Linked DNA regions of Amycolatopsis sp. NBC_01488. The protein of the gene in region 1 interacts with the protein of each later gene in a pairwise test. Links are inferred from orthologs where the notes say so. Each region holds a gene or a part of one and is shown in the gene's direction. Other genes may lie near its edges. The genes, in order: OG738_RS08980 and dnaE.

Region 1 (6,624 bases):
CAGCGTGACCCAGTGCCCGTCTTCGGCGACTTCGGGCGCCTCCCACTCCAGCACCGCCCGGTAGAACCCCGCCAGCGCCACCGGGTCGGGGCAGTCGAGAGCCACCACACCCAGCGTCGGTACCGCACTCATCGTCGCTCCCTTCGATCAAGAGTAACCATCAAAGGCATTATGTGGGTTAGCGCACGCGGGAGCAACCGTCGACCGCCGTACACTGGCGCGGTGCACACCGACGCCTCCCTCGTCGTGGAGTTCCTCAACACGGTCAACGTCGAAGAGGGCACTGACCTGCTCGAAGATCCCGGGCAGTGGCGCGAGTGGGCGGCCGGGCACGCCCTGACGGCCAACCCGGCCACCGAGGCCCGCGCGGCGCGCGACGCCCTGCGCGCCGCGATCGGCGACCCGCGGCTGCCCGGCGGCAGCCTGGACGTCGGCACCCGGATCTCCCTCACCGACGACGGCCCGGCCCTGATCGCGGACGACGTGGTGGGAGCGGTGTTCGCGGCGTGCGCCAGGCTGGTGGTCCGCGGCGACTGGATCCGCCTGAAGATCTGCCCGGCCGACACGTGCCTGTGGGCGTTCTACGACGAGTCCCGCAACCGCTCACGCACGTGGTGCTCGATGCGGGTGTGCGGAAACCGCGAGAAGGCCCGCGGCTGGCGCGCCCGCGCCGCCGAAGCCGCCACCGGCTGAGCACCGGTCTCATCCGAGCGGTGGACCCTCGAACGGCTGTGGACAACTCGAGCGCCGGGCACCACATATCCACGCCCCCGACCCGCCTCACCCCCACACGTTGTGGACCGCGATTAGGCCATCACCGTGAAAAGTTGTGGATAACCCCGGGGATAACTCAGCTTCCTGTGGACAACTCGTTTGAAGCTGCCCCAGGTGTGGTATATGACTCAGCCCTCAGAACAGCAGCTCCGCCACCGTGTAGATGACGAGCCCGGCCAGCGCACCGACGACCGTGCCGTTGATGCGGATGAACTGCAGGTCGCGGCCCACCTGGAGCTCGATCTTGCGTGACGTCTCCTCGGCGTCCCAGCGCTCGACCGTGTCCGTGATGATCGTGGTGATCTCGCGCGAGTAGTTCTTCACCAGGTACGCCGCGGCGCCCTCGACCCAGCCGTCGGCCTTCTCGCGCAGCTGGTCGTCCGACACCAGCCGCGACCCGAGGGACATCAGGCCGAGGCGGACGCGCCGGCGCAGCTCGCTCGACGGGTCCTCCGCCGCCGTCAGCAGCATCTCCTTCGCCGTGCTCCACGCCGAGCCGATCAGGCGCTGGACCTCCTCGTGGTGCACGATCTGGCCCTTCACCTGCTCGGCGCGGGCCATCACGTCCGGGTCGGTCTGCAGGTCCTGGGCGAACTCGCCGAGGAACTTGTCCAGCGCCAGCCGCATCGGGTGGTTGACGTCGGTCTTGACCGCCCACGCGAACGACAGCACCTCGCCGTAGACCTTGTCCGCGAGCATCTCGTCGACGAACTTCGGCGACCAGCTCGGCGCCCGGTCCGACACCACGCGCAGCATCGTCGTGTGGTTGTCGCGAACCCACTCGTACGCGCGGTCGCACATCAGGTCCACGAGCTTGTGGTGCGCGCCGTCGGCGAACACGCCCTGCAGGATCTTGCCCAGCGGCGGGCCCCACGGCTTGTCGATGATCCGCCGGGCGACGGCCTGCTCCATGATCGCCTGGACGTCTTCGTCGCGAAGCACCTTCACCGCGGCGCGAACGACCGTGGCCAGCTCGGACGTCACGCGCTCGGCGTTGTCCTCCTGCGCCAGCCAGCCACCGAGCCGCCGCGCGATCTCGACGCGCTTCAGCTTGTCGCGGACGACCTCCTCGGACAGGAAGTTCGACCCGACGAAGTCGCCGAGGCTGTTGCCGAGCGCGTCCTTCTTGTTCGGGATGATCGCCGTGTGCGGGATCTTCAGCCCGAGCGGGTGCCGGAACAGCGCCGTGACGGCGAACCAGTCGGCCAGCGCGCCGACCATGCCGGCCTCGGCCGCGGCGCGGACGTAGCCGACCCAGCCCGGCCAGCCGGCCGACTGCGCCCAGCTGGTCAGCAGGAACACGACGGTGGCGCCGAGCAGGAACGACAGCGCGACCAGCTTCATCTTGCGCAGCGCGCGCCGCTTTTCCTCTTCGCCGGCGGCGCCGCCCGGCGGGTCGGCGGGCGTCACCTTGGCGGGGGTCAGTTGCTCCACATCACCATTGTCCGTGAGGATGGCTGATCGTGCGCGAACCTGCTCTCGTCCCCCGCCTCCGGCCGTTCACCTCGACCATCTTCGCCGAGATGACCGCGCTGGCCGTCAAGCACGACGCCGTCAACCTCGGCCAGGGCTTCCCGGACACCGACGGCCCGGCCGGCATGCTCGAAGCGGCCAAAAACGCGCTGTTCGGCGGGGCCAACCAGTACCCGCCCGGCTCCGGGCGCCCGGAGCTGCGGGCCGCGATCGCGCGGCACCGGCTGCGCTACGGCACCGAGTACGACCCGGACACGGAGATCCTGGTCACCGCGGGCGCGACCGAGGCCATTGCGGCGGCGTTGTTGGCGCTGACCGAGCCCGGCGACGAGGTCATCGTCATCGAGCCGTACTACGACTCCTACGCCGCCGCGGTCGCGATGGCGGGTGCCGAGCGCCGGATCGTCGGGCTCGTCGAAGGCCCGGACGGCCGGTTCGGCCTCGACGTCGACGGGCTGCGCGCCGCCGTCACGCCGCGGACCCGGGCGATCCTCGTCAACTCGCCGCACAACCCGACCGGCACCGTGTTCACCCGCGCCGAGCTGGAAGCGCTGGCCGCGCTGTGCGTCGAGCACGACCTGATCGCGATCTGCGACGAGGTCTACGAGCACCTCGTCTTCGACGACAACGAGCACATCCCGCTGGTCACGCTGCCCGGCATGCGGCCGCGGACGGTGAGCATCTCCAGCGCCGGGAAGACGTTCAACTGCACCGGCTGGAAGATCGGCTGGGTCTGCTCGACGCCGGAGCTGGTCGCGGCGGTGAAGGCGGCGAAGCAGTTCATCACCTTCGTGTCCGGCGGGCCGCTGCAGCCGGCCGTCGCATACGCGCTCGACCACGAGCTGACCTGGGTCGACGGCCTGCGCGCGTCACTGCAGGAGAAGCGTGACCGGCTCTCGGCCGGGCTGGCCGATGCGGGGTTCGCCGTGCGGCCGACCGCGGGCACGTACTTCGTCTGCGTCGACGTGCGGCCGCTGGGCTTCACCGACGCCGCCGACCTCGCGTGGGAGCTGCCCGTGCGAGTGGGTGTCGCCGCGGTGCCCGTGAAGGTGTTCACCGATCACCCGGACGAGTGGAAACACCTGCTGCGTTTCGCGTTCTGCAAACGCAACGACGTCATCGACGAGGGCGTCACCCGATTGCGCAAACTGGTCTGACGACCGTTTCGCCGGGACGGAAACTTTCCGGCGGCGGAACTCGGCGGCGAAAAGGGCGCGGCGGCAGTCGGCGACTCGGGTGGCACCGCGCGGCGGTCGACCGGTTGCCGTAGCCAGCCATCACGCTCCGCGATCATGAAGGTGATTTCGGGTCCGCGGCGCCGCCTGGTGAGGCCGACCCGCACCAGCGACCGTCCGGCCGTCGATGATCACGGAACGCAGCGGCTCGAGCGGCGCGCGCCCGGGCTTCGCGGACCACAGTGGACCCATTCGGCCCAGTGCGCGCCCGCCCGCCGGCGTCTGTCCGACCACTTCGCGGAAATCTTGCCGAATACACCCAAAGCCACCGTGTCGGCACGGAAAGCGACCGCGCAGCCGGAAACATCAGGTCAACGCGCGAATGTGCAAATTGCAGAACTCGTCCGAATGGCCGCAGTGAACCCCCCGAACGGCACTGAGAGTGATCAACTCGTCGGCCGCAGATGCCTTGCCCGGGAGAGCCGGTGCGCCTTACGGGCTGGATCGAACGCGGGAGAGATGAAAGACTCCCGAGCGGTGCTAGAAAGAGTGCAGCCCCGGGGGAACTGCGACCTGGCCGGAGAAAGATCCCAGCAAGAACGGACTCGAGCGTGCGTCGCGAGAGCCTCAGGCGCGGACGGTGGTGGTGGCGGTGAGCAGCACGGCGAACGCGCGCCGCAGCGCTCCCGCACGATCTGCGCTCACAGCGGGTGAAACGCACCGGAGTTTCGGCCCGTCCGCAGGCCGGGAAGCCCACGCCTTGCCCTCGGGCGAGGCACAGCCGCAAGCCGACGCCTTGCCCTCGAGCGAGGCGCATCCGCACGCCTTCGCCCCGGCCTCGAGCGAGGCGCGCCCGACAGCCTTCGCCCCGCCCTCGAGCGAGGCGCGGCCGACAGCCTTCTTCGCTCGCCCGAACGTCGCACGCCAGAGCGTTTCCGCAGGTCAGGGGCGTACCGCCGGGAAATCGGCGCACGCGCGCGGGCGCGCGCCGCGACCGTGGGCGGCCGCGCTGCAGCGGCCCGCCGCCAAGATCCTCGTCGCCGGGGGCCTGACCCTCGCCGGGTGGCTGCTCACCGGCGCTCTCTCCGGCAGCACCGCGGCCGCCGCCGAGCCCACCGCGTGCCCGCACGTCGCGGCGTCCACTGTGGAGCACACCGGCCTGCTGGGCCACCACCGCACGAGCCACCGCGAAGCCGGCGCCCCCACGTGCGCGCCGCAGCCGGACGCCGCGGCCGGCGCGACCAAGACCGACGACACCGCGGCCGACACCACCGCCAAGCAGTCCACGAAGGACACTCAGACCACCGAAGAGCCGGCGACACCCTCGTCCGGCAGTCTCGCCGCGCCGACAGAGCCGGCCACCAAGACGACCGCGTCCGGTGGCGGGCTGCTCAACGGACTCGTCGGCACCGTCACCTCGGTGACCAAGCCGATCACGGCGCCGGCCACCCAGGCCACCTCGTCCGACAGCGGCCTGCTGGGCGGGCTCGTCGGCGGCGTCCTCAACGTGGTCGGCGGCACGCTGAACACGGTCACCACCACCGTCAGCGGCACGCTGAACACCGTCGGCGCCGTCACGGACACGCTGTCCCACACCGTCCTCGCGCCGCTCACGCAGCCGCCCGCGGGCAACCCGGACGCGCCCGTCCTGCTCCCCCTCGACGACATCCTCGCCCCGGTCCTCGGCAGCTCGAACTCGGGCGGCGTCACGGTCACCGTGCCCGGCGTCGTCGGCGACACCCTCACCCCGGTGACGACCACCGCCGTCGCCCCCGAGACCGCGCCCGCTGAGACGCCCGCCACGACGACGTCGACGACGGCCTCCCGGGTCGCGACCGTGCACCTCGTCGAGGTGCAGAACACGCTGCGGGCCCAGCAGGAGCAGCCGCGCGACTCCGGCGTCCACGCCCGCAACGGCGGCGGCGACAGCACTCCCGGCCTGCCCGGCGGCTCCAGTGCCCCGAGCGCGCCGGCGCCGACCGCGGCGCCCGGCCACGACGGCCCCGGTGGCGTCCGCCACCCGTTCGCCGTCCACACCGACGACGTGACCACCACCCAGCTCAAGCTGATCGGTGCCAGCCGCGACCACGAAGTCGACGGCGCGGGCAGGGAAGCCGCCCTGCCCACCACCTCCCCCGACTGACCCCGAACCGGGCAGCCGGGGAGAACTGCGTCCAAACCAAGATCAACTGGACGTACTCGCACGCCGCAACCGCGTGACGTTTCCCCTGCTCCAGCACGAAATTCGTGACTCTTTCACGTCTCGTGACGCTGAACCGCGTCCGACGTACTCCAGGGGCGTAAACCCATGCGAAACCACCGTCTTTCCGACCGGCCGACCGCGCCCGGCCGGGTCGGATCCCGGTCCCGGCGCCGCGCTGCCCCCGCGGCGCCGGGACCCACACCGGGCGTGCTCCGGGAGTCTTCGCTCACCGCGCCGAGCGGAGACTCGTCAAGCGGAGAGCACGCCTGAGCCGCCGGCTTCCCGGCACGTCGAGGGGCTGTGCCGGGAAGCCGCGGCACCCACGAACGGGGTCACGCCCGCGAGTGGGAGTGTGAAACAACGAACCGGTGCGCTGGATGCACATGAACGCCGCCCATCCCTGGGAGCAGGCTCGCATCCAGCGCACCGGTTCGTCTTGTCAGGCGATCGGTGCGTCCAAGGAGGCCGGAGTGCCGCTGACCGACGCCGCCGCGGCGCTCAGCCGCCGGACCGCTTCGTCGATCTTGTCCGGTGGCAAGGAGAACGGCAGCCGGATCCAGCGCTCCAGTCCGCCGTGGACGCCGAAGCGCGAGCCGGGCGCGACCTGGACGCCGTGACTCGCGGCCGCCACCGCGAGGCGCGAGCTGACCGGCTCCGGCATCCGGCACCACAGCGACAGGCCGCCCTTCGGCAGGGTGAACGTCCACTCCGGAAGGTGCCGGTGCACCGAGCGGGCCAGCGCGTCGCGGTAGCCGCGCAGCTCCTCGCGACGGCGGACCAGCGCGCCCGGGTCGTCCAGCAGTTCGGCGAGCACGATCTGCTCGAACACCGGCGAGCCCAGGTCGACCGCGTAGCGCGCGGAAACCAGCCGCCCGAGCAGGTCTTCCGACGCACGGATCCAGCCGAGCCGCAGCCCGCCCCAGTGCGTCTTGGACGCCGAGCCGACGCAGATCGCGAGGTCGCCGGCGAACGCGGCCAGCGGCGGCGGCCCGTCGAGCG
Region 2 (7,791 bases), 1.9 Mb from region 1 along the record:
GCGATCCAGTGGTCGCGCTCGACCGGGTCGAACGGGAAGTCCGCGGGGTTGCCCAGCGCGTCCGGGGAGCGTCCGCCGAGCACGTCCAGGACGGCGTCGAGGTGCATCGGCTCGCCGGAGTGGCTGGCCGCCGCGACGGCGAACCCGGCGGGGGACAGGCGCAGCCCGAGTCGCGCCATCGCCGTGGCCTGCAAGGGTTTCGCCGTCGACCGCGGGTACATCGGCGCGTCCGGGTCGCCCGCGGAAAAGCGCGTGGTGCCGTCCGGGGCGAGCACGATCGCCGAGCCGTGGTGCCCGCCTTCGACCATGCCGTCGCGGACCAGCTCGACCAGGGGTTCGGTGGTCACATGCCCTCCTCGTCGAACGCGCGCATGTCGATCCGCCTGCGGGCGGCGAACCAGCCGACGACCAGCGCGACGGCGATCGCGGGGAGCGCCAGCAGGGTGATCCGGCCGGTCTCGTCGAAGCCCATCAGCACGACGACGGCGGCGAGGAACACGAGCGTCGCGATCTCGGTGTACGGCGAGAACGGCAGCCGGAACGCGGGCCGCTCGAGGCCGTTGCGCCGGGTCTTGCGGACGAACAGCAGGTGGCAGAGCACGATGATCGCCCAGGTCGCCAGGATGCCGATCGCGGCGAAGTTCAGCACGATGTCGAAGGCCTCCTTCGGCACCAGGTAGTTCAGCCCGACACCCAGCACGCAGACCGACGCGGTCAGCAGGATGCCGCCGTAGGGCACCTGGTTGCGGTTCAGCACGCCGGTGAACTTCGGCGCCGAGCCCGCCTTGGCCATCGACCGCAGGATCCGGCCCGTCGAGTAGAGGCCGGAGTTCAGGCTGGACAGCGCGGCGGTGAGCACGACCAGGTTCATCACGCTGTCGGCCGCGGGCACGCCCAGGTGCGAGAGCACGGTGACGAACGGGCTCTGGTCCTTCGTGTAGGAGCTCCACGGCAGCAGCATTGCCAGCAGGACGACCGAACCGACGTAGAAGACGAGGATCCGCCACATGATGGAGTTGATCGCCTTCGGCATGATCTTCTCCGGGTGCTCGGTCTCGCCGGCGGCGACGCCGACCAGCTCCACTGAGGCATAGGCGAACACGACGCCCTGCACGATCAGCACCATCGGCAGCAGGCCGGTGGGGAAGATCCCGCCGTGCTCGGTGATCAGCTGCGGGCCGGGCGCGGTGCCGTCGATCGGCGTCTGCGTCACCAGCAGGAAGATGCCGATCACCAGGAACAGCACGAGCGCGGCGACCTTGACGATGGCGAACCAGAACTCCATCTCACCGAACAGCTTCACCGAGACGAGGTTGAGCGTCAGCACGACGGCGAGCGCGATCAGCGCCAGCACCCACTGCGGGATCGGCGAGAAGAACGACCAGAAGTGCGCGTACAGCGCGATGGCCGTGATGTCGGCGATGCCGGTGGTCGACCAGTTGAGGAAGTGCATCCAGCCGGCGACGTACGCGCCCTTCTCGCCCATGAACTCGCGGGCGTAGGAGACGAAGGCGCCGCTGGAGGGCCGGTACAGGATCAGCTCGCCGAGCGCGCGGACGACGAAGAAGGCGAAGAGCCCGCACACGGCGTAGACGATCGCGAGGGCCGGCCCGGCCTGGGCGAGCCGCCCGCCGGCGCCGAGGAAGAGGCCGGTGCCGATCGCGCCGCCGATCGCGATCATGTTCACGTGCCGGGGCTTGAGGGCCTTGCGGTAGCCGGCGTCGCCCGCGTCCGCGGTCGTGGCCGTGAGGGTCTGCTCGGTCACTGGTCCCCGTTCACGATGCTGGTGAGAGTGGCTTCGACGTGCGTGAGGTGCGCGGTCATGGCCTCGACGGCTTGCTCTTCGGAACCGCTCTCGATGGCCGTGACGATCTCGCGGTGCTCGACGTTCGACTGCCGCCGCCGGTCGCCGAGCTGGTTGAGGAAGGCGGACTGGCGGGCCAGCGCGTCCCGGATCTCTTCGATCACCTTCCCGAAGACGGGGTTGCCCGAGGCCTGGGCGATGGTGATGTGGAAGAGCGAGTCGAGCGCGACCCAGGCGGTGTTGTCGGTCTCGGCGTCCATCCGCTCGACGAGGTGGCCGAGCAGGTCGAGGTCGTCCTGGCTCCGTCTCACGGCCGCGTAGCCCGCGACGGGGATTTCGACGTGCCGGCGCACCTCGATGAGGTCGCGGGCGGAGTAGGGCCCGAAGGTGGGGTTGTCGGCGGGCCCGGTGGCGGTGACGAAGGTGCCCTTGCCGGTCTTGGACTCGGTCATGCCGAGCGCCTGCAGGCCGCGCAGCGCTTCCCGGATGACCGAGCGGCTGACCTCGAACTCCCTGCTCAGGGTCGCTTCGGAGGGCAGCTTGGCGCCGACGGGGTAGTCGCCGCGTTCGATCAGCTGCCGCAGGTGGGCCAGCACGGCCTCCATGGCACTGACCCGCCGGGGACCACCTTGTCCGGCTGTCTGGCTGTCAGACAGGTTCATGGAAGGGATGCTCGGTGTCCCGCCCGGCGCCTGTCAACGCGAGCAGACGTCGGTGTGGCTCAGCTCACCGGTCCGTTCGTGCGCGTCCGATCGGGGTGCGAACCCGGCCGGCCCCGATGCGCAACGCGTCGGGCGTCGCCGGGTGACCACCCGACCGCGCCCCGTGCCCGCCGGCCGCACCGTGATCATCACTGCCCGAAACGGTGGCGCGTCGCGCCACCCGGTGCGGGCTCCAGAGGCGCACAATCGAGCCCGGCGAGTGCGGGATAGGCTGGGGGACCCGGGCGCGCCGGACCCATCCACACAGGGGAGGTTTTCGCTGGTGTCGAACGATTCCTTCGTCCACCTGCACGTCCACACCGAGTACTCGATGCTCGACGGTGCGGCGAAGATCGGTCCCCTCTTCGCGGAGGCGGCGCGCCTCGGCATGCCCGCGGTCGGCATGACCGACCACGGCAACATGTACGGCGGCGACGAGTTCTACCAGCAGTCGAAGAAGCACGGCCTCAAGCCGATCATCGGCATCGAGGCGTACGTCGCGCCGGAGTCGCGGTTCCACAAGAAGCCGGTCTTCTGGGGCCAGTCGAACCAGCGCGGCTCCGACGAGCTGGGCGAGGGCGGCGACGTCTCGGGCGCCGGTGCGTACACGCACATGACCATGCTCGCCGCGAACGCGACCGGCCTGCGGAACCTCTTCAAGCTGTCCTCGCTTGCCAGCATGCAGGGCTACTACCGCAAGCCCCGGATGGACCGCGAGCTGATCGCCGAGAACCACGCCGGCATCATCGCGACCACCGGCTGCCCGTCGGGTGAGGTGCAGACCCGGCTGCGGCTGGGCCAGAAGGAGGCGGCGATCCAGGCCGCGTCCGACTACAAGGACATCTTCGGCGCGGACAACTTCTTCCTCGAGCTGATGGACCACGGCCTGCCGATCGAGCGGTCGGTCCGCGAGGGCCTGCTCGAGGTCGGCCGGCTGCTCGACCTCAAGCCGCTGGCCACCAACGACTCGCACTACGTCACCAAGGACCAGGCGGACACGCACTCGGCGCTGCTGTGCGTCCAGGCGGGCAAGACCCTCAACGACCCGACCCGGTTCAAGTTCGACGGCGACGGCTACTACCTCAAGTCCGCCGCCGACATGCGCGAGTACTGGGACAAGGAGGTCCCGGGCGCGGCCGACACGACGCTGATGATCGCCGAGCGCGTCGAGTCGTACGAAGAGGTGTACGCGCACAAGGACCGGCTGCCGTTCTTCGAGGTGCCCGAGGGCTACGACCAGGGCGGCTGGCTGCGCGAAGAGGTCCAGCGCGGCATGAAGTGGCGATTCCCGGAGGGCGCGCCGGACGGCTACCAGGAGCGCATCGACAAGGAACTCGACGTCATCATCGGGAAGGGCTTCCCGGCCTACTTCCTGATCGTCGCCGACCTCATCAGCTACGCTCGCCGCGTCGGCATCCGGGTCGGCCCCGGCCGTGGTTCGGCCGCCGGCTCGCTCGTCGCGTACGTCCTCGGCATCACGAACCTGGACCCGATCCCGCAGAAGCTGCTGTTCGAGCGGTTCCTCAACCCCGAGCGCGTCTCGATGCCCGACATCGACATCGACTTCGACGACCGCCGCCGCGGCGAAATGATCCGGTACGCGACCGACAAGTACGGCGCGGACAAGGTCGCCCAGGTCATCACCTTCGGCACGATCAAGACCAAAGCCGCGATCAAGGACAGCGCGCGGGTCCACTTCGGCCAGCCCGGCTACGCGATCGCGGACAAGATCTCCAAGGCGCTGCCGCCGCCGATCATGGCGAAGGACATCCCGCTCTCGGGCATCGTCGACTCGAAGCACGAGCGCTACGGCGAGGCCGCCGAGGTCCGCGCGCTGGTCGAGACCGACGAAGAGTGCAAGACGATCTTCGAGACCGCCCGCGGCCTCGAGGGCCTGATCCGCAACGCGGGCGTGCACGCCTGCGCGGTCATCATGTCGTGCGACCCGCTGACCGACGCGATCCCGCTCTGGCAGCGTGACGACGGCTCGATCATCACCGGCTGGGACTACCCGTCGTGCGAGGCCATCGGCCTGCTGAAGATGGACTTCCTGGGCCTGCGGAACCTCACGGTCATCGGCGACGCGATCGACAACATCAAGACCAACCGCGGAATCGACATCGACCTCGACACCCTCGGCGTCGAGGACCCGGAGACGTACAAGCTGCTCGCCCGCGGCGACACGCTCGGCGTGTTCCAGCTGGACGGCGGGCCGATGCGCGACCTGCTCCGCCGGATGGAGCCCACGGTCTTCGACGACATCGTCGCGGTCGGCGCGCTGTACCGCCCCGGCCCGATGGGCATGAACGCGCACAACGACTACGCGGACCGGAAGAACAACCGGCAGAAGGTCAAGCCGATCCACCCGGAGCTCGACGAGCCGCTGCGCGAGATCCTGGCCGACACCTACGGCCTGATCGTGTACCAAGAGCAGATCATGCACATCGGCCAGAAGGTGGCCGGCTACACGATGGGCCGCGCGGACGTGCTCCGCCGCGCGATGGGCAAGAAGAAGAAGGAAGTCCTCGACCTCGAATACGAGGGCTTCGAGGCCGGGATGAAGGCCAGTGACCTGGTCCCGGGCGGGTTCTCCGCCGAGGCCGTCAAGGCGCTCTGGGACACGATCCTCCCGTTCGCCGGCTACGCGTTCAACAAGAGCCACGCGGCCGCGTACGGCCTGGTCTCCTACTGGACCGCGTACCTCAAGGCGAACTTCACCGCCGAGTACATGGCGGCCCTGCTCACGTCGGTCGGCGACAACAAGGACAAGTCGGCGGTCTACCTGTCCGAGTGCCGCCGCCTGGGCATCAAGGTGCTCCCGCCGGACGTCAACGAGTCGGCCCTGCGGTTCGCGGCCGTCGGGGAGGACATCCGCTTCGGGCTGGGTGCCGTCCGCAACGTCGGCGCGAACGTCGTCGAGTCGATCATCAAGACCCGCGAGGAGAAGGGGAAGTACGCCTCCTTCATCGACTTCCTCGACAAGTCCGAGCTCGTGGCCTGCAACAAGCGGGTCATCGAGTCGCTGATCAAGGCCGGCGGGTTCGACTCGCTGGGCCACACGCGGCTGTCGATGATCCAGGTCCACGAGGACGCGGTCGAAGCCGTCGTCCCGCTCAAGCGCCAGGAGGCGATGGGCCAGTTCGACCTCTTCGGCTTCGGCGGGGACGACGATGAAACAGTGGCCTCGTCGCCGCTCGCGCACCTGAAGTTCGGCGAGGAGGAGTACCCGCGCAAGCAGCTGCTCGCCTACGAACGCGAGATGCTCGGCCTGTACGTCTCGGCCCACCCGCTGGACGGCGCCGAGCGGATCCTGCGCAAGCACGCCCCGAAGCCGATCGCCGGGATCCTCGCCGATCCGCCGCGCGAAGGCGAAATCGTCATCTCCGGGCTGATCACGTCGCTCGAGCGGCGGGTCAACAAGAAGGGCGAGCCCTGGGCGATCTGCACGGTCGAGGACATGGACGCCTCCCTCGAGGTGCTCTTCTTCCCGAAGTCGTACGCGCTGTTCGCGAGCGAGCTGATCGAAGACAACGCGGTGCTGGTCAAGGGCCGGGTCAACTGGCGCGAAGACAAGATGTCCGTCTTCGGCGGCGGTCTCGCGACACTGGACCTGTCCGAGGTCGGCACGGGCAACGGCGACGACGAGCCGCCATTGGTCCTGCTCGCGGCGGCGGAGAAGATCGACCAGTCCGTGGTCAGCGAGCTGCGGTCCACGCTGCTCGCCCACAAGGGGGAGACCCCGGTCCACCTCAAGCTGGTGGGCAAGAACCAGACGGTCTTCGCGCTCTACGACTACCCGGTCAAGGTCAGCTCGATGCTGATCGGCGAGCTGAAGGGCATCCGGGGCATCACTGCCTCCACCTGAGTCGCCGAGGGCGGGATCCGTGGGCGTACAACGCGCGCGGATCCCGCCTTTCGTGTTTGCTGGGTGGGGTATCCCCGGCCGGTGAACACGCGTGAGGTCAGCTCTTCGATGTCGTACGAACCCGATCCCCGGCGCTGGAAAGCGCTTGCCGTTTCGCTGACGGCCGGGTTCATGGGGCTGCTCGACGTCAGCATCGTCAACGTCGCGCTCCCGTCGATGCAGTCCGGCCTGCACGCGAGCAGCGGCGGCATCCGCTGGGTCGTCTCCGGCTACGCGCTGGCGTTCGGCCTGGTCCTGGTCACCGGCGGCCGGCTCGGCGACGCGTTCGGCCGCCGGACCATGTTCCTCGGCGCCCTCGCGGCGTTCGTCGTCACGAGCGCGCTGGCCGGCGCGGCCCCGAACGAGACGACGCTCGTGATCGCGCGGCTCGCCCAGGGCGTCGCGGCCGGCATGCTCACGCCGCAGAACACCGGCCTGATCCAGGACCTCTTCCGCGGCGCCGAGCGCGGCCGCGCGTTCGGGATGTTCGGCGCCGTCGTCGGGATCTCCACGGCGGTCGGGCCGATCCTCGGCGGGTTCATCCTCGCCGTCTTCGGCACCCAGGAGGGCTGGCGCTGGGTGTTCTACGTCAACGTGCCGATCGGGGTCGTCGCGTTCGCGCTGGCCCTGCGGCTGCTGCCGCGCAGCGAGAAGAAACAGTTCCGGATGCGCTCGGAGATCGACTTCCTCGGTATCGCCCTGCTCGCGGTCGCCGTGCTCGGCGTGCTGCTCCCGGTCATCGACTCCGACTCCGACGGGCCCGCGCGGCTGTGGTGGATGTTCGTCGTCGCGCTGGTGTTCGGCTTCGCGTTCGTGCGCTGGGAGCGCTCGGTGGTCCGGCGCGGCCGGACGCCGCTGCTCGACACCCGGCTGTTCACCGGCACGCCGGGATACGCCGCCGGTGCGTCGGTCGGCGCCCTCTACTTCTGCGGGTTCGCCGGGATCTGGCTGGTCTTCGCGATGTTCTTCCAGCAGGGCCTGGGCTACACGCCGCTGCAGTCGGGGCTGTCGGTGACGCCGTTCGCGCTCGGGTCGGCGGTGTCCGCGGCCGTCGCCGGACGGCTCGTGCCGACGTACGGCCGGCGGCTGACCGTCACCGGGCTGGCCATGGTCGCGCTGGGCCTGCTGGCCGTGGCGCTGCTCGCCCAGCTCGTCCCGCCGTCGGTGTCCGGGTGGGCGTTCGCGCTGCCGCTGCTGTTCGCGGGCGTGGGCGGCGGCATGGTGATCTCCCCGAACACGACGTTGACGCTGGAGTGCGTGCCGGTCCGGATGGCCGGCGTCGCGGGCGGCGCGCTGCAGACGGGCCAGCGGATCGGCACGGCGATCGGCACCGCCGTGCTCGCGTCGGTGTTCGGCACGGTCGTCGGCGCGGTGAAGGACTA

What was found.
Region 2: the proteins of OG738_RS08980 (region 1) and dnaE interact in binary tests that used the Escherichia coli proteins (3 or more experiments, as listed by UniProt). The link is inferred for Amycolatopsis sp. NBC_01488 from one-to-one orthologs.

The regions. Positions count from the first base shown.
Region 1 is NZ_CP109434.1:1,877,823-1,884,446, forward strand. Bases 1,355-4,320 are described here. They hold OG738_RS08980 (pyridoxal phosphate-dependent aminotransferase), read left to right. Parts: upstream 1,355-2,237; coding sequence 2,238-3,404; downstream 3,405-4,320. Other genes in these bases: OG738_RS08975 (DUF445 domain-containing protein), read right to left, coding at 1,355-2,208; OG738_RS08985 (hypothetical protein), read left to right, coding at 4,219-4,320. Also shown: OG738_RS08965 (VOC family protein), read right to left, coding at 1-132; OG738_RS08970 (CGNR zinc finger domain-containing protein), read left to right, coding at 223-693; more of OG738_RS08975, read right to left, coding at 910-1,354; more of OG738_RS08985, read left to right, coding at 4,321-5,565; MocR-like transcription factor YczR, read right to left, coding at 6,065-6,624. UniProt on the Escherichia coli protein: Shows aminotransferase activity with methionine and histidine as substrates, and to a lesser extent also with phenylalanine.
Region 2 is NZ_CP109434.1:7,280-15,070, reverse strand. Bases 2,438-6,570 are described here. They hold dnaE (DNA polymerase III subunit alpha), read left to right. Parts: upstream 2,438-2,788; coding sequence 2,789-6,370; downstream 6,371-6,570. Other genes in these bases: OG738_RS00025 (MFS transporter), read left to right, coding at 6,479-6,570. Also shown: OG738_RS00045 (asparaginase), read right to left, coding at 1-347; OG738_RS00040 (amino acid permease), read right to left, coding at 344-1,765; OG738_RS00035 (FadR/GntR family transcriptional regulator), read right to left, coding at 1,762-2,409; more of OG738_RS00025, read left to right, coding at 6,571-7,791. UniProt on the Escherichia coli protein: DNA polymerase III is a complex, multichain enzyme responsible for most of the replicative synthesis in bacteria. This DNA polymerase also exhibits 3' to 5' exonuclease activity. The alpha chain is the DNA polymerase catalytic subunit.